3 regions of the Ferriphaselus amnicola genome follow, and region 3 is predicted to be linked to each of the others. Evidence: predicted binding sites of a transcription regulator. Region 3 holds the regulator's gene; each other region holds the start of a gene.
The links. The regulator sigma-54, encoded in region 3, starts transcription at its own class of promoters, with help from an activator protein. The targets are predictions, from matches to a motif close to TGGCACNNTTCCTGCT.

Region 1 (7,683 bases), 1.0 Mb from region 3:
CGCGCGTAATGGGCACCAGTGGCAGCGTCTCGTGGCGCTTCATCTGCGTGCACGGATGCCATACGGCAGAAAGCGATCGAGCAAGGAGGTCTGAGTTAGGCATGGCGAGCAGCGGTTAGACTCGTTGATCGGTAGTTTCTAAACGACTGGTTTCGCTCCAAGGCGCCACCTTCACCAGCAACAGCATCCCCGGCACAGCGATGACGGCGCACAGCAAGAAGAAATTAGTCCAACCGATGCCATCCACCAGCCAGCCGGTGGTGGCATTGGCAAAGGTGCGTGGCACGGCGGCCAGACTAGTGAACAGGGCAAACTGCGTTGCGGTGTAAGCAGGGTGAGTAGTACGCGCGATGAAGGCGACGAACGCTGCCGTACCCACGCCCACGCCGAACGCCTCCAGCCCGATCACCAACGCCAAGTCGAGACGCTGCACGGCTCCAATCTCAAGCTGTTGCCCCAGCGCAGCCAGCCACGCAAAACCGAAGATGGCCAGTAGTTGCACCACACCGAACAGCCACAGTGCGCGATTGATGCCGATCTTCACCATCCACAGTCCGCCCAGCAAGCCACCAATCACTGCTGGCCACAGTCCGGCATTCTTGGCGATCAGCCCGATGTCGGATTTGCTGTAGCCCATATCCAGATAGAACGGCGTCGCCAGCGCGGTGCACATACTGTCACCGAGTTTGTACAGGAAGATGAAGGCGAGGATGAACAGCGCGCTGCGCCAGCCCTGACGCCCGATGAATTCATGGAATGGCTCAACCACCGCCTCGCGCAAAGTCTTGGGTACGGCAACACCCGCAGGTTCGCGCACCAGCAGAGTCATCGCAATGCCCGGCAACATGAACAACGCAGTGATGAGGAACACTGTGTTCCACGCGAAATGGTCGGCCAGAATCAACGACAGCGAACCGGGAATCAGCCCGGCGATGCGGTAAGCATTGACGTGCACTGAGTTGCCCAGCCCTAGCTCGGCATCTGACAGGATTTCACGACGGAAAGCATCCAGTGCGATGTCCTGCGTCGCCGACAATAGCGCCAGCAAAGTGGCGAGCAACACGATGGTAGAAAGCTCAGTCTGCGGCGAAAATCCGCCTAAAGTAGCGATGCTCACCAGCAAACCGACCTGCGTCAACAACATCCAGCCGCGCCGCCGCCCCAGCAGCGGCAAAGCGTAGCGATCGAGCAGCGGCGACCAGACGAACTTCCACGTGTAGGGGAACTGGATCAGCGCGAACAGCCCGATGGTCTTAAGATCGAGATGCTCGCTGCGCAACCAAGCCGGAACAAGGTTGAGCAGCAGGTACAGCGGCAACCCGGAAGCGAAGCCGGTGAACACGCAGATCGCCATCCTCCGCGTGAACAATTGCTCCCAGACGCTCATTCTGCGCGCTTGAACCGATACATCGCTGTCGCGCCGAACAGGTTGGGCAGTAGTCCGATTTCGTTGCCTTCCGTCATCACTCGGCGCTCAAGGATGCTGATCTGGTATTTTTCGCAAAACATCTCGAAGTCATCCAAGGTGCAAAGATGGACGTTGGGCGTGTCATACCATTGGTAAGGCAGCACGTCCGACACCGGCATCTGGCCGCGCAAGACGTTGAGGCGCGCCTTCCAATATCCGAAGTTGGGGAAGCTGACGATGCCTTCGCGCCCCACGCGCAGCATCTCACGCACCAACGGTTCGGTGTGACGGGTGGCTTGCAGTGTCTGCGACAAGACAACGTAATCGAAGGCATGGTCCTCGAAACCGGACAGGCCGGACTCCAAGTTGCTCTGGATCACGTTCACGCCGTTTTTGATGCAAGCGACGATATTCTGATCGTCGATCTCGACACCATAGCCACTCACCTTGCGCGTTTCAGCTAGGTAACGCAGCAAGCTGCCGTCGCCACAACCTAAGTCGAGTACGGAAGCACCTTCCGGTATCCAGCGTGCGATGGCGGCGAAGTCAGGGCGGGTGTTGATGAATGTGCTCATTTCAACTCCTTCGCGACTCGCTCAAGGTAGGCGTGCATCACAGCCATGTATTGCTCGTCTTCCATCAAGAAGGAGTCGTGACCATGCGCAGACGTAATTTCGGCGTAACTCACGTTGCGGTGGTTGTGCAACAGGGCATCCGCGATCTCGCGCGAGCGTTCAGGTGCGAAACGCCAATCCGTAGAGAACGACACCACGAGAAAATCTGCCTGAGCACGAGCAAAGGCGCGATTGAGATCGTGCTCAAAATCATGGGCCGGATCGAAATAGTCCAACGCTTTGGTCATCAGCAGATAGGTGTTGGCATCGAAATACCCAGCGAACTTGTCGCCCTGATAGCGCAGGTAGGATTCGATCTGGAACTCGATGTCGTAGCCGTAGTTCACCTTGCCGTGACGCAACTCGCGGCCAAACTTATTGGCCATCGCGTCGTCCGAAAGATAGGTGATATGCCCCAACATCCGCGCCAGCCGCAGGCCGCGCTTGGGCACGGTGTGATGCTGATAATAGTCGCCGCCGTGGAAATCCGGGTCGGTCAGGATGGCGTTGCGGGCGACATCGTTGAAGGCGATGTTCTGCGCGGTGAGCTTAGGGGCGGCAGCAATCACCAGCACGTTATGCACCCGCGCAGGAAAAGACAGCGACCACTGCAATGCCTGCATCCCGCCCAAACTACCGCCGATCACAGCGGCGAATTGCGTGATGCCCAAGCGGTCGGCCAAGCGCGCTTGCGACTCCACCCAGTCTTCTACGGTCAACACTGGGAAGGCCGCGCCGTAAGGGTGTCCAGTGGCGGGGTTCTGACTGGAAGGCCCAGTGGAACCGTGACAACCACCGAGATTATTCAATCCGATGACAAAGAACGTGTTCGTATCCAACGGCTTGCCGGGGCCGACCATGTTGTCCCACCAGCCGACGTTCTTCGGCTCATCGGCATACACGCCTGCGACGTGATGGTGGCCGGACAAGGCATGACAGATCAGAATGGCGTTGGACTTGTCAGCGTTCAGCATGCCGTAAGTCTCGTAAACCAAGTCGTAATGCGGCAACACCGCGCCGCTCTTAAGCTCGAGCGGAGTGTCGAAATGGGCGCGTTGCGCGCTGACTATACCTACTGAATTATCCAATGTGTACCTCAAAACAAAAACCCGCTCAGCTTGGGAGCTAGAGCGGGTCGCCTCGCTTTAGCTGGAATGTTTTAAGTGCCCCGCAAGCTGATGTCAAATCGGCACTGAGGCGGAGTTTCCGGCATTTATGGTGCGATGTCAAATGTAGGGATGCGCAACCCATAGCGGCTCGCGTTAGAATGCGCGCTGACTCCATGCCAGTGATCTTTTCATGCAGAACCAATCCACCGCCAAGTCGACCGACACAGTCACGCCATCCGACCGCCACCGCATCATCTTCGCCAGTTTGATCGGCACCACGATCGAATTTTTTGACTTCTACATCTATGCCACAGCGGCAGTATCGATATTTCCGCTGTTGTTTTTTGCAAAAGGTGACAACAACACCGCTTTACTAGCCTCGATGGCGACGTTCGGTGTGGCATTCGTGGCACGCCCCATTGGCTCGATCCTGTTCGGCCACTTTGGTGATCGAGTCGGACGCAAAGCCACATTGGTCGGATCGTTGCTGCTGATGGGCATCGCCACCTTTTTGATCGGCCTGCTGCCCACCTACCAGCAAGTCGGCTTATATGCCCCAGCAATGCTGACCATTCTACGTTTTTGTCAGGGCTTGGGCTTGGGCGGCGAATGGTCAGGGGCGGCACTACTGGCAACCGAGACCGCGGCACCCGGCAAGCGCGCCTCGGCGGCGATGTGGCCACAACTCGGCGCACCGTTCGGTTTCATCCTCGCCAACGGCTTGTTCCTGTTGCTTACTACGTGGTTCGGCTATGACTCTACCCATGCCGAGCCCACTGATCCCTTCTTGATCTGGGGGTGGCGTCTCCCATTCTTGCTTTCCATCGGCATGGTGGTGATCGGCCTATACGTGCGCCTCAAACTCAACGAGACGCCGGTATTCGCACGCGCAGTGGAACGCGGCGAGCGGCTGAAGTCGCCGCTGGCGGAAGTCCTGCGCAAAAATCCCCGTGAATTGCTGCTCGGCATGTTCATCATGGTCGCCACCTACGGCGTGTTTTACTTGATGACGACTTGGGTGCTTTCCTACGCCATCGGCAAAGTCGAGAGCGGCGGCCTCGGCATCGGCTACAAGGATTTCCTCAAGCTGCAACTGGCTTCGGTGCTGTTGTTCGCCGCCGGCATCCCCGTGGCAGGGAAATTGGCCGATCGTTATGGGCGACGCAGCTTGCTACTAGTCGTCACCGTGGCGCTCATCGTGTTCGGGTTCAGCTTCAGCCTATTCCTTGCGCCTGAAGCGATGGGCACAGGTGAGCAAGCCAACCTTGGGCTGATGTTGATATTCCTCTGTACCGGCATGTCATTGATGGGCCTAACCTTTGGCCCTATGTCAGCCTTACTACCTGAGCTTTTCCCCACCAACACTCGCTACACTGGCTCCGGCATCGCGTACAACTTGGCGTCGATTTTAGGCGCGGCACTCACACCTTTTGCGGCCACTTGGCTGGCACACAGTTACGGCGCAGGATCGGTCGGCATCTATTTAGCCATACTCGGGAGCCTATCTTTTGTCGCACTGTGGATCAGCCAAGAGACACGGGATAGGGATCTGGATACGATGGCAAGTGAAGCTGCCACAGAGGCCGTCGAATCGACGAGCCCATAAACCCTATGCTTGTAGCTCCTTACCAGAGTTCGCTGATCGTTGTTGCTCAAGCAAGCAAGTACCATCTGTCGTACAATCCGGCCATGAGCACCCCTCAGTTTTCGACTTTCAAACGATAGGTTCTGTCATATTGGCGATAAATCGCCGAGTGCTGAACCGATCTTCTCAGCACTCAGCTCAGCATGACAAGCCCAATTCCGCTGCGATTCGTAATGCTCTGAGACCGCATTAAATGAGTGCACCACTCACACAAAAGTGATGCACAGGAATTTGATTCTTAGGTTGCGAGAAATCGCATCTCCCAAGAATTCAGTGACATATTGATTCTTTTTACTGGCACGTCAATTGCTGGACTAACGATAGCGAAGTCGCTACCTAGGCCTTAGCTCATGCAACTGACGACCACAACCAGACTATCGATTAATAGAATACGTTTAGGAGTCCATCATTAATACCCGAGCCAAGAAACCACAAGCCCCTGCCACCATCGGCAATCTCCCACCTCTAGGCATGGATGCTGACAGCATCGTCGATGATTTCCGGCGCTATTTCAGCCACACGCTAGGACGCGATGAGTCCGCAGACACCAGTCATCAGATGTACGCCTCACTGGTACTTTCATTGCGTGATCGTTTGGTCGAGCGCTGGCGCAATACCCGACTGGCGTATCAAGAAGCGAATTGCAAGCACACTTACTACCTGTCGCTCGAATTCTTGATGGGACGTGCGCTGGGCAATGCCATGCTGAATCTAGACGTGGATGCCGCAACCGCCGATGCGTTGCGCACGATGGGCGTCGAGCTCGAAGCCTTGGTCGAACAAGAACACGATGCAGGCTTGGGTAATGGCGGCTTGGGTCGCTTGGCCGCCTGTTTCCTCGACAGCTGCGCCACCTTGCAGTTGCCGGTCACCGGCTACGGCATTCGCTACGAATACGGTATGTTCCGCCAGAAGATCGACAATGGTAACCAGCTTGAAGTGCCAGATCATTGGCTCCGCGACGGCAATCCTTGGGAGATCGAACGTCCTGAATACGCCACCCGCATCAAGTTCGGTGGCCACACTGAGTTCATCACCGACCAGTCAGGAAAAATGCAAGTGCGCTGGGTCGATACCCGCGATGTCATGGCAATGCCACATGACGTTCCAGTACCAGGCTACCAGAATGGCACCGTGAACACGCTGCGCCTATGGCGCGCGGCTGCCACCGAAGAGTTCGATCTATCCGAATTCAACGCGGGCAGCTACACCGAAGCAGTCGCTGCCAAGAATGCCGCCGAGCACATCACCATGGTGCTCTACCCAAACGATTCGAGCGAAAACGGCAAAGAGCTGCGCCTGCGCCAGCAATATTTCCTAGCCTCGGCCAGCTTGCAGGACATCCTGCGCGAGTGGGTCAAACTGCATGGCAATGATTTCAGCCAATTCGCCGAGAAAAACTGCTTCCAACTGAACGACACACACCCGACCTGCTCCGTACCGGAGTTGATGCGCTTATTGATGGACGAGCATGGCCTGAGCTGGAGCAAGGCGTGGACGATCACCAGCCGCACGATGGCTTACACCAACCACACTCTGCTGCCAGAAGCGCTAGAAAAATGGAACGTGAATATGTTCCGCCGCTTGTTGCCTCGCCTGATGGAGATCGTGTGCGAGATCAACGCCCACTTCCTTTCCGAGATCGCCTTGCGCTACCCCGGCGACACCGATCGCCAACGTCGCATGTCCATCATCGAAGAGGGTGACCAACAATATGTACGCATGGCTTACCTAGCCGTGGTCGCCTGCCACTCAGTGAACGGCGTTGCCGCGCTGCACTCGGAATTGTTGCAACAACATCTGCTGCATGACTTCTACGAAGTGTGGCCTAAGAAATTCAACAACAAGACTAATGGTGTGACACCACGTCGCTGGATGGCTTGGAGCAATCCAACCATGAGCAAGCTCATCAACCAGACCATAGGCGAAGGTTGGATCACCGACCTATCCCAGTTGCAAAAGCTGAAACCGTATGCCGATGATGCCGCCTTCCGCGCTGAGTGGCACCAAGTCAAGCAGGCAAACAAGCAACGACTGGCCGACTTGGTACTGCAAGATTGCGATGTGGACTTCGACACCCATGCGATCTTCGATGTACAGGTCAAACGCATCCACGAGTACAAGCGCCAGTTACTCAACGTGTTGCACGTCATTCACCTGTATGACCGCATCAAACGTGGCGACACGGCCGACCTGACTCCGCGCTGCGTACTCATCGGCGGCAAGGCTGCTCCCGGCTACATGATGGCGAAACGCATCATCAAACTGGTCAACGCCGTAGCTCGCGTGGTCAATGGCGACCCCGCCACCGCAGGCCTGCTGCGTTTAGCATTCTTGCCCGATTACCGCGTCTCGGCAATGGAAATCATCTGCCCAGGCACCGATCTATCCGAGCAAGTCTCGACGGCAGGCAAGGAAGCCTCTGGCACGGGCAACATGAAGTTCATGATGAACGGTGCGCTGACCATCGGCACACTGGACGGAGCCAACATCGAGATCCGTGAAGAAGCCGGCGCAGAAAACTTCTTCCTGTTCGGCCTCACCGCCGAAGAGGTCGATGCCAATCGCGCCAGCTACAATCCCGGTGCGATCATCGAGGGTGATGAAGACTTCAAGCGCGTGATGGGCTTACTGACCAGCGGCAACTTCAACCTGTTCGAGCCCGGCATCTTTGATCCGATCATCCATTCGATCTATAGCTCGAACGATCCGTGGATGACCGCTGCCGATTTCCGTAGTTACATCGACGCCCAACGCCGTGTCGATCAAGCCTACCGAAATCGCGACGAGTGGACACGCATGAGCATCATCAACACTGCCACCAGCGGCAAGTTTTCCAGTGACCGAACCATCATGGATTACAACCGCGAAGTGTGGAAGCTGCCACAGGTTGCCCCCAAACAACCT
Region 2 (7,683 bases), 840 kb from region 3:
GACCTTCGCGCCGGAGGTGCATCTCGCCGGGAGTATGGCCATGATTCCAGAAGCGAGCCACGCGGCGTGCCTCGGCTTCGTTGGCGTTGACTGGGAACGTATCGTAGTTGCGACCGCCCGGATGCGCGACATGGTAGGTACATCCGCCGATGGAGCGTCCACTCCATGTGTCCACCAAGTCGAACACCAGCGGCGCTTGCACGCCGATGGTCGGATGCAGCCCCGAGGGCGGGCACCATGCGCGATAGCGCACGCCCGCGACGTATTCGCCACGCGTACCGGTCGCCGTCAATGGCAGAGGTCGACCGTTGCAGGTGAGTATGTGGCGGTTGTCGTTCATGTGACGCACCTTGATCTGCATACGCTCGACCGAAGAATCCACGTAGCGCGCCGTGCCACCTGCCGCCACTTCTTCGCCCAGCACATGCCAAGGCTCGATCGCCTGACGCAGCTCGATCTCGATGCCGTGATACACCACAGTTCCAAAACGCGGGAAGCGGAACTCTAAGAACGGGGCGAACCACTCGAACTCGAACGCATAGCCTGCGCGCTGCAGATCCAGCACCACATCGCGCATATCCTGCGCCACGAAATGCGGCAACATGTAGCGATCATGCAGCTCCGTACCCCAGCGTGTCAGACTGCCGCGATACGGTGTTTGCCAGAAGCGCGCCACCAAGGCCCGCAACAGCAGCATCTGCAACAAGGACATTTGCGCGTGTGGTGGCATCTCGAAGCCACGGAACTCCAACAAGCCCAGACGTCCGGTCGCACTGTCCGGCGAGTAGAGCTTGTCGATACAGAATTCAGCTCGGTGAGTATTGCCGGACAGATCGACCAGCAGGTTTCGCAGTAAGCGATCGACCAGCCAAGGTTGCAGATTCTCTTCGCCCGCTTTCAGGTGCTCGGTCATTTGCTGGAAAGCGATCTCCAGCTCGTACAAGCTGTCGTGACGCGCTTCATCCACGCGCGGCGCCTGACTGGTCGGCCCAATGAACATGCCGGAGAACAGGTAAGACAGCGCGGGATGATGCTGCCAATAGGTGATCAAGCTCATCAGTACATCTGGGCGGCGCAAGCAGGGCGAATCCGCCGGTGTCGCCGCACCCAAGGTGATGTGATTGCCACCGCCGGTGCCAGTATGGCGACCATCCAGCATGAACTTCTCTGTCCCCAGACGTGTCAGCCTAGCCTCCTCATACAGCGTCTGCGTGTTCGCCACCAACTGCGACCAAGAGCTAGAAGGATGAATGTTCACCTCGATCACGCCGGGATCGGGCGTGATCTTGAAGTCCTTCACGCGCGCATCAGCCGGTGGCGTGTAGCCTTCCAAGCGCAAGGGCAGATTCAAAGTATCAGCCGTCGCCTCGATCGCTTCGATCAGCACAACAAAATCTTCCAGCAGCGGCACGGGCGGCAAGAACACACACAACACGCCCGCTCTCACCTCGACGCACAAAGCGGTATGGATGATCTCGCGCGGATCGACAGCCTGCTTGGAAAGCCGAGATTTTTTGAGCTTGCTCGGGCTAGTCGATAAAGCAGCCACGTCATCCAAGGGATCGCGCCCGAATTCCAGTTCCATATCTTCTGGAGCGACCCAGGGCAAGGAGGCCAAGGGCAAACGCAACCCTAGCGGTGAATCACCCGAGGTCAGGTACAGGTGTTCGCGCCGCAACGGCCAGCGGCTCGACCGAAAGCCAGTCGCCACGATCGCTTTGCTGCGCTTCACCGGTTTGGCGGGCAAGGCCTTCAGCGGCAATACGAAACCGACCGGCTCGCCCAAGCCGCGCTCGATGAGCTTGGCCAAACGCCGCCGCTCATCGCTCTGCTTCAGATCCGCCTGTAGCGGATCGAGATTTTCCGGCCAGCGCTGCTCTAAGTCGAGGATCTGCGTGACATCTTCGTAAGCTGGAATGACGAAGCGCGGGTCCAAGCTCAACTGAGTCGCCAGTTGCTGGATGAAGCGCAACGCATCAGCGGTGTTATGTGCGCCCTCCTCCTGTGCTGTGACCAATAGCTCTTGCTTGCTCCACAGCGGTTTGCCGTCGGTGCGCCAGTAGCATCCCAACGCCCAGCGTGGCAGCGGCTCGCCCGGATACCATTTTCCTTGGCCGAAATGCAGCAGTGATCCTGGCGCGAAATGGCCTTGCAAACGGGTGAGTAGATCTCCCGCCAATTCGCGTTTTTTATCGGACAAGGCGGTGTAGTTCCACTCCGCCCCATCCATGTCGTCGATGGACACAAAGGTTGGCTCGCCACCCATCGTGAGGCGCACGTCATGCTTGAGCAACTCAGCATCGACCTGATGCCCCAAATTCAGGATGGATTGCCACTGCGCTTCGGTGTAAGGTTGAGTCACACGCGGATCTTCGTGGATACGCGTCACCTGCATCGCAAAATCGAAGTGTGATTCGCATACCTCCGTCGCGCCGATGACCGGCGCAGCAGACGATGGCATAGCGGTGCACGCCAGTGGAATATGTCCCTCGCCCGCCAATAGACCCGAAGTTGGGTCGAGACCGATCCAACCTGCACCCGGAATAAACACCTCGGTCCAAGCGTGCAAGTCGGTAAAGTCGTGTTCGGTACCGGAAGGGCCATCGAGCGCCTTCACGTCGGCTTTCAACTGGATGAGATAACCGGAAGCGAAGCGAGCTGCCAGCCCCAGATGGCGCAACGCCTGTACCAGCAGCCATGCAGAATCTCGACAAGAACCGCGCTTCAATTCCAGTGTCTGTTCCGGCGTCTGCACGCCGGCTTCGAGACGGACGATGTAGCCGACGGTATCTTGCACCCGCTGATTGATGCCTACCAGCATGTCGATGGTGCGCAACGGTTTACTTAACAATTCACGACGCGTCAGCGCAAGCCAATCCGCCAATAAGGGCATGGCAGGCTCGACCTCCAGATACGGACCCAACTCGCGCCTTAGGCCATCGGGGTACGCGAAGGGGAAGCTCTCCGCGAATTCCTCGATGAAGAAATCGAAGGGGTTGATCACCGTCATGTCGGCGACCAGATCGACCGTGACCGTGAGTGAGTCGGCTTTTTCTGGGAACACCAAACGTGCCACCCAGTTACCGAATGGGTCTTGCTGCCAATTCAGAAAGTGACCGGCTGGCTCGACGTTCAGCGAGTAGCTGTGTATCGGCGTGCGGCAATGTGCGGCAGGTCGCAAACGTATCTCATGCGGCCAGAGTTTGACGGAGCGATCAAAGCTGTAACGGGTCTGGTGATTAAGTGCAACGCGAATAGTCATCGCTTACCTCAACAACCAAGCCGGATCAAGGGAGTGGACACTACGCATCTCAGCGGAGTGAAATTATTGTCATGAAGCAAGTCGCAAACAGGAAGAATCATCTTCGGCACCAAAGTGTGGATCAAGGCTACTCTGTACTAGAGCACAAATCGCGCCAAGGACTTCAGACCAATAGATTCAGCCAGTTAAATATTAAGCCTCGTATTTACGCACCTTTTCGGGGCGGAAATCCCAGACTGGTGCAGAGCTCAGCCTAGAGCCTGCGCAAGCGCCGTAGCGAGAGCTTCCACTTCGTCCCAGTCCAGCTCGATCACGTGGTTACCGCTGGAAATACTCATGCCCGCCTCGTTCACCGCGCCCTCGAATGCGCCATCACTGGCAATCGGGCTCATGTAGATCTCGCGTTCAGGGCTGATGCCATTACGCACCGCGACTAAGGCAAACGAAAGGCTGGAGGCTTCCTTCGGAGTCAGTCTGATCGTGGCCTCATCTCCGAATTTCAGACAGATCAGCTTGCCAAAAGCGCGGTGTTGCATACTTTCGACGGATAGATTTCGAGTCAGCGTCTCAGACATGAGCGACCTTTCGTGCAGATTTAAGCAAACGCAGACAATCCCGATTGGCGGCAAGCTCCAGTGCAGTAAAGTCGTCCAGTGTCATCAGCGCAGTGTCAGCTCCCGCCTCCAACAACAGGTGAACCAACGGTGTCTTGCCGGCTGACGAGCAGTAGATCAGCGCCGTAGCTCCATTCACGTTTTGCGTATCAAGCGGTGCACCCGCCTTGATGAGGGCCAAGGCACACGCCTCACTCTCGGCAAAACACGCGAACCACAGCGCGCCGTTGCTGTCAGCATTCATCAGGCATGGATCAGCCCCTCGCGCCAACAACATCGTGAGCATATCGAACTGGCCCAAACGAGCGGCGTGCATCAAGGGTGTGGTCGCATTGGCGATCGTGCCGTCGATCTGCAAGGGTTCTGACACATCGAATCCGGCCTGCGCAAGCCATTCTTTCAGCGCTTGATCGTTCATGTTGATTCCTCTGGATTCAGTCATAAGCAGGTAAGGTCGAGATGCGGGGATCGTCGAGCGCCCGACCGACAGCGTAGTGATAGAGCACTTGGAACTGATCGTCTTGCAGACCGAGCACCTCATGCACCGCATCATCGAAGAAACAGCCGATACCCGTGCCACGCCATCCGGCTGCTTCGGCTTCGAGGGTGATGATGTGCCCCAACATGCCCGCTTCCCAATGCAAATGTCGATAAGCGGCCGAGTCGGCAGCGATGGGAGCAGCGAATTCCGCAACCATCATGAAGGTGACCGCAGACTGCATGGCGATGTCCTGATGGCAGGACAAGGTACGCGCGGTCTTGCCGGCACGCGCGGCAATGAGTTGGAACAACGGCAACTCAGTAGCAACAGTTTGCCAATCGAACGTCTCTCGGAACGCACCACGCAAGGAGACTTCAGCCCTGGCCGTGCGTGGCATCACATACAGCCCTGGAGCGATACCTTCGACGCGATGCACCAACAGCACCGGATGTACACGCGCTGCCGCCGTCCACAGTTCCCACACGGGAGAACCGCCGGGTAGCAAGCAATGGAGGATGTGATGCAAGACCTCCAGCGGCATCGTCGATACACCATCGAAGGCTTGGGCGCTACGCCGTTTCAAAATGACGTGCGCTGCACGGATGTCACCACGGTCGATGGACGCAGGTGGCGAATACGCGGAGGCCGAAGCAGAAACCGGCGATCTACCGCGCGTCGCTGTAGCGACCTCTTCGATCACCGGCCATTGATACAAGGGACGCGGGTCGAGCAAACTCGGCTTACCGGCCCAGTGTTGCCAATCGCTCGGTACAGTAGCCTCCGCAGCCTCTAGCGCCACGATGACCTCCGCTTCCTCCCCTTCCACGCCATCGAAGTCTGCGCTGCGATCCATGCCCAGACTGTGTGCCAGCGATGCGAACTCCATCCCCGATAGGCGAGGTTTCCAACCGTGCAATGCGGCTGCGTAACTCAGCGCAGCCAGCACATGCCCCAGATCGAGCTGGCAATAACGGAAGGCGCGCTCCCCATATTTCCATGCTTCACGCCAATGGATGGAGCTGAAGCCCAGCCCCATGCGCGCCGCTCCAAGGTGTGATGCAGATTCTGATAGTGATACAGGCCATCTTGCACACCGTCCACCTGAGCGGCGATCAGCCAAGTCTCGGTGGGATGCAGATTGCCGGATGAGGGATGAACGCGCAACGACCAGCGCGCACCCGCGTACTCCTTCCACGCGGAGAGGCCGACGCACAGACGTAACAAGGACCCCAAGTTTTGTTGAGTCAGCGGCAAAGGCTGGCGCGGCACAGCTAGCTCGCCCCACGTAATGTCGGACACCATGATCTCGCGCGGCAAGGCCAACGGCTGCGTGCCACTCCAGTCGCGGAACGCACGCGGCTGTGCGTCCCAGTCCAGCGTGCCCGGCCCCGTCGCATAACGATCCAAACCATGTTTGCTACGCGCGTGGTAGGCCAGCACAGTCGCCACCCGAGCGTCCGTCACGGCTAGTTCAGTCCGCTCAGTTCGTCGCTCAGACATCCGATGGGTTCAGCCAAAGTACCATCCGCGTCGATCTCGAAGCGCACCAGATAGATCTCTTCGTTCGGCATCTCTTGCGCATGGCCGACGTTGACCACCACACCGCGCGTGCCTGCTGCTGCCAGCAAAGCATCCGGCTCCACACCGGGAATGCTGCTCTCGCCGGTTTCCTCCAGCGACTCGTTGTACAGGTCATGCGCCGCGAACACCATGTCGCCCATTTGGAATCTACTCACTGCACACCTCACATATTGGGAATCAACGTTGCCTCACTGCGCAAGTCATCCTCGCGCCCCCAAGCCGTCACCATCTCGACGAACCAACGCTCGTCGCGTGGATGCGGACAGAACAAATCATATTCAGCATACACGCTGCGGTCGCTGTTGATGGTCAGCACTCCGCAGCGGTCGTTGCGCGCATTTCGCCACACGCCTTGATAACCCGGCAGTTGATTACCGGGATCAATGACTTGGGTGAACTGCACCGCCGCCAAGGTGATCTTCGGCGTAGCGGCCCCCGCCGAGAAATTGACGGCCTCCTGTTGCAAGGCCGCCACGACTCGCTCGGCGAAGGCCTGCAACTCAAAAGGAAGCGAAGTCGATCCAGCTACCATATCTCAGAAGGAACGATCAGCCGTTCCACAGGCTGACCACCCAACAGATGCTGCTCGAATATCTCGTTCACATCGGCTGCCGTAACGTTGCCATACATCACCCCTTCAGGATAAACCAGCACGCTAGGCCCCATACCGCAGGGGCCCAAGCAACCTGTAGGGGTGACTGCCACCTGAGTAAAGAGTTGACGCTGCTGCCACTGCCGAGTGAACTCATCCACGACTTCACGGCAGCCTTTTTGACCACAGGAGCCGCGCGGATGACCGGGCGGGCGTGATTGGGAACAAACGAATACATGTCTCAACGGTTTAGGCATCACTAAGCTCCAGCGGGCAGGGATTGATGGGTATGGCACTGCTTGGGGCAGACGCGGGCGCAAGAGCCGCAGCCGATACAGTCCATGGCATTGGCGATCGACATCACCATCGCGTTGTCCTCATCTTCGTCATAGGCTTCGTCGTCTTCGTCGCGCTCCAACAACTCGAACACATCGCGCGGGCAAACCTTGTAACAGCGGCCACAGCCGATGCAGGTGCTCTGATCGAGCGCAGTCAGAAAAGTCGGTGTGTAGGGTGTGCCACCCCGAGTGATTCCGGTGATCGCTTCCATCATCAAACTCCTTTCTGAGCTGCGGCTAGTTTCGCACTTGCTACGGCCCAAGCTTCGCACGCATCGTAAGTTGACTGTGCGATACCGGGGATCTGCTCATAGCCAGCAGGTAGCTTATCCTCGACCAGATCGTGTAACTGCGAGGCCCATTCGCTAGAGATGCGCTTGAGCTTCTTTACTTCCTTGTCGAGCGCTTTCAACTCGTCTTCGGTCATGTTCAGCTCCTTACAGCCCGGCCACTTCGGGATATTTGCCCACCATGCTCAGGGCGACCGACAGCAGCTTGTCGGCCTCGTCCTTCATCTTGGATAGGCTCTCAAAACCATAGCGATGCACATCACGCAAAGTACGATCCATCACTACCAACTTACCCACGGTGATGACCGCGCGACCAAAACCTTCGTGAGTGATGTTGATCATCGGGATCGCCATCAGACCGCATTCCTTCTCGATCAAGGACGCGATCGCGTTGTAGAACGCCTTGATACGGGCCAGCAACACTTCGTCAGGGTCGCCGATCACGGGGATAGCGCGGCGCTGCTCCTTGGTCAACACGTACGGCGCAAGAATGCGCTCTACCGGCCAGCCATCATAGGTACCGTA
Region 3 (7,683 bases):
ACACCAGCTTACTTTGTGCATCCGGGCGAGGCCAGCCATGGCGATCTAGGCATGATCACCTCGCAGGATGTTTTCATCGCACTATCCTACTCAGGCGAAAGTTCCGAGCTGCAAACCATCATTCCGGTTATCAAACGACAAGGTGCCAAGCTCATCAGCTTGACCGGCAATCCACGATCCAGCCTAGCGTTAGCCGCCGATGTACATCTAGATGGCGCCATCACCAAAGAAGCCTGCCCGATGGGTCTTGCACCAACGGCGAGTACCACGGCCGCATTGGCTTTGGGCGACGCGCTGGCGGTCGTGCTACTCGATGCCAAGGGCTTCGGTAAAGAAGACTTCGCCCGATCTCACCCCGGCGGCAGCTTGGGGCGGCGCTTGCTCACCCACGTCCGCGACATCATGCACACGGACGCACAAATTCCTGCGGTTGGCGAAGCCGCCACATTAGCCGATGCTGTATTGGAGATGTCACGTAAAGGCTTAGGCATGACCGCCATCGTAGATGGACAACAACACGTCCTCGGCATCTACACCGACGGTGATCTGCGCCGCACTCTGGAAAAGCAATTCGACTTCAAGGCCACACCCATCGCCAGCGTGATGTCGCACAATCCGCGCAGCATTCACCCAGACGACTTAGCGGTCGCCGCAGTGGAACTGATGGAGCGCCACAACATCAGCCAGATGCTCGTAGTGAACACAGACAATGTACTGGTTGGTGCACTCAACATGCACGATCTACTGAAAGCGAAAGTCATCTGATGTCCATAGCAATCGCCAAACAGATCCGTCTCATCGCCTTTGACATTGACGGCATCATGACTGACGGCGGCCTCTATCTATCGGACTCCGGTGAGGAGTTCAAGCGCTTCAACTCGCTCGATGGCCACGGCTTGAAAATGCTAAAAACTTCCGGCGTCGAGCTGGCCATCATCACCGGGCGCACCTCGCATTGCGTCGAACTGCGCGCCAAAAATCTCGGCATCACCAACGTCTATCAAGGCGTACATGACAAACGCGCCGCCATTAAAACACTGCTGGCCGAATTGAATATTGCGCCTGAGCATGCCGCGTTCATGGGCGATGACGTGGTCGATCTACCCGCCATGCGCCACGTCGGATTAGCGATCAGCGTTCCCGCCGCGCCCCAGATCGTGCAGAGTCACGCTCAATACGTCACGCAACGCCAAGCAGGGCACGGCGCAGTACGCGAAGTCTGCGAATGGCTAATGTCAGCGCAAGGCACGCTGGACGCACAACTCGCCCCCTACCTCGCATGATCGAAAAACTGCGCAACTGGTTGCCGCTACTGCCTCTGCTTCTGGTATTGGCTGGCACCTACTGGCTGGACCAGCAAGTGGGGCCACTGCTCGCCCAAGCCGACAGCAGCAAGCGGCACGATCCCGATTTCATCGTCAATAACTTCCGAGCCACCGCACTGGACGAACAAGGCAAGCCTCATCATCGCATCAACGCCCACGAGATGAGACATTACCCCGATGATGACTCGCTGCATCTAGAGCAGCCCGAGATCATCGCCCTTACACCTAATCGCCCGACACTACACACCACCGCTCAAACTGGCACGACTTTCCATCGCGACGAAACCATCTTGCGTGGCGATGTGCGCATCGTGCGCGCTGCTAGCACAGCCGCCAGTGAGCGCGTCTTCACCACCACGTATCTGCGAGCTCTGCCGAGCGAAGACTACGCGGAGACCGACCGCCCCGTCACCATGCGCGATGCTCACAATCTCGTGAGTGCCATCGGCATGACCTTAGATAACAAGACGCAGACCATCAAGCTGCTGTCACACGTAAGAAGCGAACATGTTGCTGCGAATTGATGCTCTCTTGCTCTGCCTCCTACTACTTGGCGCATCGTCGGCTTGGGCGGAGCGTGCTGATCGCAACCAACCGATGTATTTGGATGCCAACACCGTCAACATTGACGATGCGAAGCAGATCAGCATCTTTGAAGGCAACGTCAGACTCATCCAAGGCACGCTAATGATCACGGGCGACAAGATCGTAGTCACAGAAACCGCCGCTGGTGACAAGCATGGCACCGTCACAGGCAAACCCGCTCAGTTCAGACAGAAGCGCGAAGGCGTGGATGAAATCATCGAAGGTAACGGACAGCGCATCGAGTACGACACGCAGAATGAATTCCTAGAACTCTTCGGCGAAGCCAGCATGAAGCGCAGTAACGACGAAGTTCATGGCGATCACATCACCTATGACTCCAAGACCGAGATATTCCATGTGGACAGCTCGCGAACTCCGAATTCCGGCCAGCGAGGCCGAGTTCGCGCAGTCATTCAGCCTAGGAACGAGAGCATCCCAGCCCCCACGGATCCAGTGTCCATCCGGCCTTCGACCAGTTTAGGTAAGCCATGAGTGAATTGCGCACCACCTCGCTGAGGAAGCAGTACCGCGCCCGCACTGTGGTGCAAGACGTATCTCTATCCGTGCACAGCGGCGAAGTGGTCGGCCTGCTCGGCCCTAACGGTGCAGGAAAAACCACCAGCTTCTATATGATCGTAGGCTTGGTTGCAGCAGATGGCGGAGACATCTACATCGACCAGCACAAGATCACTCATGCGCCCATTCATCGCCGTGCCCAATTAGGACTAGGCTATCTGCCACAAGAGGCCTCGATTTTCCGTCGCTTGACGGTGGCCGAAAACATTCGCGCCGTACTGGAGTTGCGCGGACTCCCTCTCGCCCAACAGGAATCGACGCTAGAAACCTTGCTAGACGAGTTACATATCAGCCACATACGCGACAATCCCGCCATGAGTCTCTCTGGAGGCGAACGACGGCGCTGCGAGATCGCACGCGCGCTGGCCACCGATCCGCGTTTTATTCTGCTGGATGAACCCTTTGCCGGCGTTGACCCCATCGCCGTGCTAGATATCCAGAAGATCATCCGTTTTCTCAAAGAACGCGGCATCGGTGTGCTGATTACCGACCATAACGTGCGGGAAACCTTGGGCATCTGCGACCGCGCCTACATCATCAACGCTGGCGCAGTGATGGCGGAAGGCAAGCCCGAGGAAATCATCTATAATGAAGCCGTGAGGAAAGTGTATCTCGGCGAGCACTTCAAACTATAAAAGTGACGCCCACCTAATAATCGTTGGCATGAAAGCATCACTACAACTCAGGCAATCCCAGCAACTGACGCTCACACCGCAGTTGCAGCAATCTATCCGCTTACTGCAACTCTCTACCTTGGAGATCAATCAGGAAACTGCGCGACTGCTGGATGAGAATCCGTTCTTGGAGCGCGAGGAAGACGAGATCACCTCGTTTGCCACGAGTACGGCAAGCACCACCTCCACCAGCCCCGAGCAGCCTGAAAGAGAATCATCCAAGGCCGAGGAAGACTGGAGCGAGCTGTCTTATAGCCCTAGCTCAGCCAGCTCTGATGACGAAGATGACCACTATCCCGAGACAGCCGCCAGCTCCCCAAGTCTGCGCGAGCATCTCCTGACCCAACTCAGCCTCAGCCAACTCGACCACCATGACCGCCAACTGATTGCACTGCTAATTGACGCGCTAGATGATGGCGGCTTTCTGGCACAGTCATTGGAAGACATCTTCGAGATGCTACCGGAAGAGTTAGATGTCACGCTAGATGATCTAGAAACTGCACTCGTCCAGTTGCAACATCTAGATGAGCCTGGCATCGCGGCACGCGATTTATCTGAGTGTTTGTCCTTGCAGCTGCGCGCCCTGCCAGCCACCACCCCGAGTCGGCAACTAGCGATACAACTCACGGACAAGCATCTCGATCTCCTGGCTGCTCACGACTACACCCGCCTCAAACGGCTGCTACACTGTGACGAAGATGGTCTGCGTGCGGCTCAAGCCCTCATTCTGCAACTCAATCCGCGCCCAGCCGCGCGTTACGAGCAACGGGTCAGCGATTACGTCGTGCCCGACGTCATCGTCGAGCGCCAGCGTGGTCGCTGGGCGGCCCGCCTCAACCCAGAAGCTATGCCACGTTTACGCGTGAACCAACTTTACGCCAACATCATGCAGCGCCGTGATGAGCAAAGTTCGCAACAGATGACTGGGCAGTTACAGGAAGCACGTTGGTACATCAAGAATCTGCAACAGCGCTTCGACACCATCTTGCGCGTATCGCAAGCCATCGTGGAGCGGCAGCGTATGTTCCTTGAGCATGGCGAAGTCGCCATGCGCCCGCTCGTGCTGCGCGAGATCGCTGAACAGCTTGAATTACACGAATCGACCATTTCACGAGTCACCACACAGAAGTTCATGCTAACTCCACGTGGTATCTTTGAACTCAAATATTTTTTCGGCAGCGGCGTCTCCACCGACAGCGGCGGGGCATGTTCCTCCACCGCCATCCGCGCCTTAATCAAGCAACTGGTCTCTCAGGAAGATGCTCATCATCCGCTGAGCGACAGCCGTTTGGCAGAAATCCTCGTGTCGCAGGGCATACAAGTCGCTCGGCGCACTGTGGCAAAATACCGGGAATCGCTAAATATCCTCCCGGTCAATCTTCGTAAATCACTCTAACAAAGGAGCAACCATGAACCTCAACCTCAGCGGACATCATCTAGACATCACTCCCGCCATTCGTGAGCATGTGGTCAGCAAACTGGGCAAGATCAAGAAACACTTCGACAACGTGCTGGATGTCACCGTAATCCTATCGGTGGACAAGCTCGAACAAAAGGCAGAAGCCACCGTCCATATCAGCGGCAAAACAATCTTCGTGGAATGCCAAGATGCCAACCTGTACGTCGCCATCGACGAGCTGATCGAGAAGTTGGATCGCCAAGTGTTGAAGCACAAGGAAAAGAACACCGCGCGTCGTCATGACGACTCCGGCAAGATCGTTGAAGCAGAATAACCTTTAGTGGGCGGTCTAATGGCCGCCCTTTTTCATGGGAACAAACCATGGGTTTAATTAGTAACCTCCTGCCGCCCGAAAATGTCATGGTGGATGCCGAATCCACCAGCAAGAAGCGTGTGTTCGAACGAGTCGGCATCTTATTTGAGAACACTCGCAACATCGGGCGCAGTCAGGTATTCGACAGTCTGTTCGCGCGCGAGAAACTCGGCTCGACCGGGCTGGGGCAAGGCGTTGCCATTCCACATGGCCGCGTCAAGGGACTGCGCGATCCAATCGCCTGTTTCATCCGAACCACCACCCCGATCCCCTTCGATTCACCGGATGGGCTGCCGGTGAGCCTGATCTTTGTCCTGCTGGTACCGGAACGGGCGACCGATCTGCACCTACAGCTGTTAGGCGAACTAGCACAGATGTTCTGCGAAAAATCCTTCCGAGATCAACTGCTCGCCAGCGATGACCCAGCCGTTCTTTACCAACTGTTCGCCAACTGGCAAGCCTAGGCGGAGGCTTTGATATGGCTCAGGTAGATATTCGGCGGCTGTTCGAAGACAAGCAAGAGCGACTAGGTTTGGTATGGGTCGCTGGAGAAGGTGGCGCCGACAAGATCCTCGACAGCGAGCTCGTCAATGCGTCGAACAAAGGCTTGATCGGCCACATGAATCTGATCCACCCGAACTGGGTGCAAGTATTCAGTAGCATCGAACTGGACTATCTACACAGCTTAGATGCCGAGGCGATGCAAGCCTCGCTGCAACTACTCGATCATGGCAGCACACTGTGCCTGATCATCGCCGGCACGGACGAGATTCCGCAAGCGCTGGTCGCCTACGCCGACCAGACGCACACGCCGCTGTTCCATTCGCCCAAGAACAGCGTCCACCTGATGTGGCTGGTGCGCCACTACATCGTTGCCGCATTGGCTGAATCGACCACGCGCCACGGCGTATTCCTCGACGTGATGGGCATCGGCGTACTCATCACCGGCGACAGTGGCGTGGGCAAAAGTGAACTCGGCTTGGAACTCATCACGCGCGGCAGCAGCCTAGTTGCCGACGACATCACTGAGTTCTATCGCACCTCGCCGGACACACTCGAAGGAAAATGCCCTGATCTGCTACGCGATTTTCTTGAAGTGCGCGGTCTAGGCATGCTGAACATCCGCACCATGTTCGGTGAAACTGCCGTGCGCCTACGCAAATCACTCAAGCTCATCGTCCACCTCCACCGCCCGCCCGGTGGAGACCTGTCCAAGCTGGAGCGGCTGCCTCTCAATGCCAGCCACCAAGAGATTCTTGGCATACAGATCAACACCGTCAGCATTCCGGTGACGGCCGGACGCAACTTGGCTGTACTGGTCGAAGCGGCCGCACGCAACTACGTGCTGCAAGAGCGTGGTATCGACACCATGAAGGAATTCTTCGATCGCCATCAAGCCGAAATGGAACGCGATCTGGAAGACCGATGACCCAGTTATTCCTCATCAGCGGCCTGTCTGGCTCCGGCAAGAGCATCGCCATCAAACTATTGGAAGATAACGGGTTCTACTGCGTGGACAATCTGCCCGCCGAATTGCTACCCACATTGATCGCCAATCTGCAGCAGGCCGGAAATCGGCAGATCGCCGTAGCGGTCGATGTGCGCAGCGGAGGCAGCGTGCGCGAACTGCCCGCACTGATCGAACAGTTTCGCGAGCAAGGCATCGACGTCCGACTGTTGTTCCTAGACGCCAACAACGACGAACTCGTCAAACGCTACTCGGAGACTCGGCGGCGCCATCCTTTAAGCAACGATACGCTGACGCTCCCGGAATGCGTACAGCAGGAACGCGACCTGCTGGCGGACATCGGCAGCATCGGCCATCGCATTGACACCAGCGACCTCAATCCGAACGCCCTGCGTGCTTGGGTCAAATCGTTCATTCAGCTCGACCGCGCCCGACTCACGCTGCTATTCCAGTCTTTTGGCTTCAAGCATGGCATCCCGCTCGATGCCGATATGGTGTTTGATGTACGTTGCTTGCCCAACCCGCATTACAACCCGTTCCTGCGCCCGCTGACCGGACGCGATGCTCCGGTCATCCAATTCCTCGAACCGCTACCTGCCGTACAACAGATGTACGACGACATCCGCAGCTTCGTTGAACGCTGGTTGCCCGCGTACGTCGCCGACAATCGCAGCTACCTGACGGTCGCCGTCGGCTGCACCGGCGGGCAGCATCGTTCGGTCTATCTGACCGAGCGGTTGGCTCACCACTTCGCCCCGCAGCAACAGGTGCTGGTGCGCCACCGCGAGTTGGGCTGAGGCCGTGCTGAACGCCATCCGCCTCGGCGATTGGCTGACGATGCTGGCAGGTGCGCTATTCACGGCATGGCTAGTGCTGGTGTGCTGGAATGGCGGAGCAGCAGATCGCGCCATCGTGCGCAGTGGCGGAAAGATATTCCGCGAACTACCGCTTTCCCCTGACACCAAACTGCACGTCCCCGGCCCGCTGGGTGTCAGCATCATCACCATCCACAACCGCCAAGCCCGCATCGAATCCGATCCCAGCCCGCGCCAATATTGCGTGCGCCAAGGCTGGCTCAAGCAGGCGGGTGAGATCGCTATCTGCCTGCCGAACGAAATCAGTGTAGAAATGGCTGGACGAAGTAAAAACTATGACAGCCTCAACTATTAAGTCAGTTGTACGTGCTAAGTACCGAGTGCTGAGTAAACTCCCAGCCACCGGATTTGCTCAGCACTCAGCCCTCGATACTCAGCACTCGTAAACATGAGTACGATAAAACTAGA

Region 1: the regulator sigma-54 is predicted to act here: its motif matches at 5,072-5,087, upstream of OYT1_RS11415 (glycogen/starch/alpha-glucan phosphorylase).
Region 2: the regulator sigma-54 is predicted to act here: its motif matches at 3,404-3,419, upstream of OYT1_RS07050 (transglutaminase family protein).

The regions. Positions count from the first base shown of each region.
Region 1 covers NZ_AP018738.1:2,276,834-2,284,516, forward strand. The annotation lists gene bioA (adenosylmethionine--8-amino-7-oxononanoate transaminase) at 1-103, opposite strand, end outside; gene OYT1_RS11395 (AmpG family muropeptide MFS transporter) at 116-1,387, opposite strand; gene metW (methionine biosynthesis protein MetW) at 1,384-1,983, opposite strand; gene metX (homoserine O-succinyltransferase MetX) at 1,980-3,110, opposite strand; gene OYT1_RS11410 (MFS transporter) at 3,322-4,737, shown strand; gene OYT1_RS11415 (glycogen/starch/alpha-glucan phosphorylase) at 5,248-7,683, shown strand, end outside.
Region 2 covers NZ_AP018738.1:1,418,338-1,426,020, forward strand. The annotation lists gene OYT1_RS07050 (transglutaminase family protein) at 1-3,262, opposite strand, end outside; gene OYT1_RS07055 (hypothetical protein) at 3,511-3,837, opposite strand; gene OYT1_RS07060 (ankyrin repeat domain-containing protein) at 3,830-4,294, opposite strand; gene OYT1_RS07065 (nitroreductase family protein) at 4,311-5,393, opposite strand; gene OYT1_RS13750 (nitroreductase family protein) at 5,288-5,857, opposite strand; gene OYT1_RS07070 (nitrogen fixation protein NifZ) at 5,824-6,093, opposite strand; gene OYT1_RS07075 (hypothetical protein) at 6,102-6,470, opposite strand; gene OYT1_RS07080 ((2Fe-2S) ferredoxin domain-containing protein) at 6,464-6,787, opposite strand; gene fdxB (ferredoxin III, nif-specific) at 6,790-7,083, opposite strand; gene OYT1_RS07090 (CCE_0567 family metalloprotein) at 7,083-7,295, opposite strand; gene OYT1_RS07095 (NifX-associated nitrogen fixation protein) at 7,306-7,683, opposite strand, start outside.
Region 3 covers NZ_AP018738.1:581,635-589,317, reverse strand. The annotation lists gene OYT1_RS02810 (KpsF/GutQ family sugar-phosphate isomerase) at 1-765, shown strand, start outside; gene OYT1_RS02805 (KdsC family phosphatase) at 765-1,283, shown strand; gene lptC (LPS export ABC transporter periplasmic protein LptC) at 1,226-1,849, shown strand; gene lptA (lipopolysaccharide transport periplasmic protein LptA) at 1,833-2,402, shown strand; gene lptB (LPS export ABC transporter ATP-binding protein) at 2,399-3,121, shown strand; gene OYT1_RS02785 (RNA polymerase factor sigma-54) at 3,150-4,556, shown strand; gene hpf (ribosome hibernation-promoting factor, HPF/YfiA family) at 4,570-4,893, shown strand; gene OYT1_RS02775 (PTS sugar transporter subunit IIA) at 4,941-5,396, shown strand; gene hprK (HPr(Ser) kinase/phosphatase) at 5,411-6,361, shown strand; gene rapZ (RNase adapter RapZ) at 6,358-7,197, shown strand; gene OYT1_RS02760 (NusG domain II-containing protein) at 7,202-7,570, shown strand; gene OYT1_RS02755 (Gx transporter family protein) at 7,664-7,683, shown strand, end outside.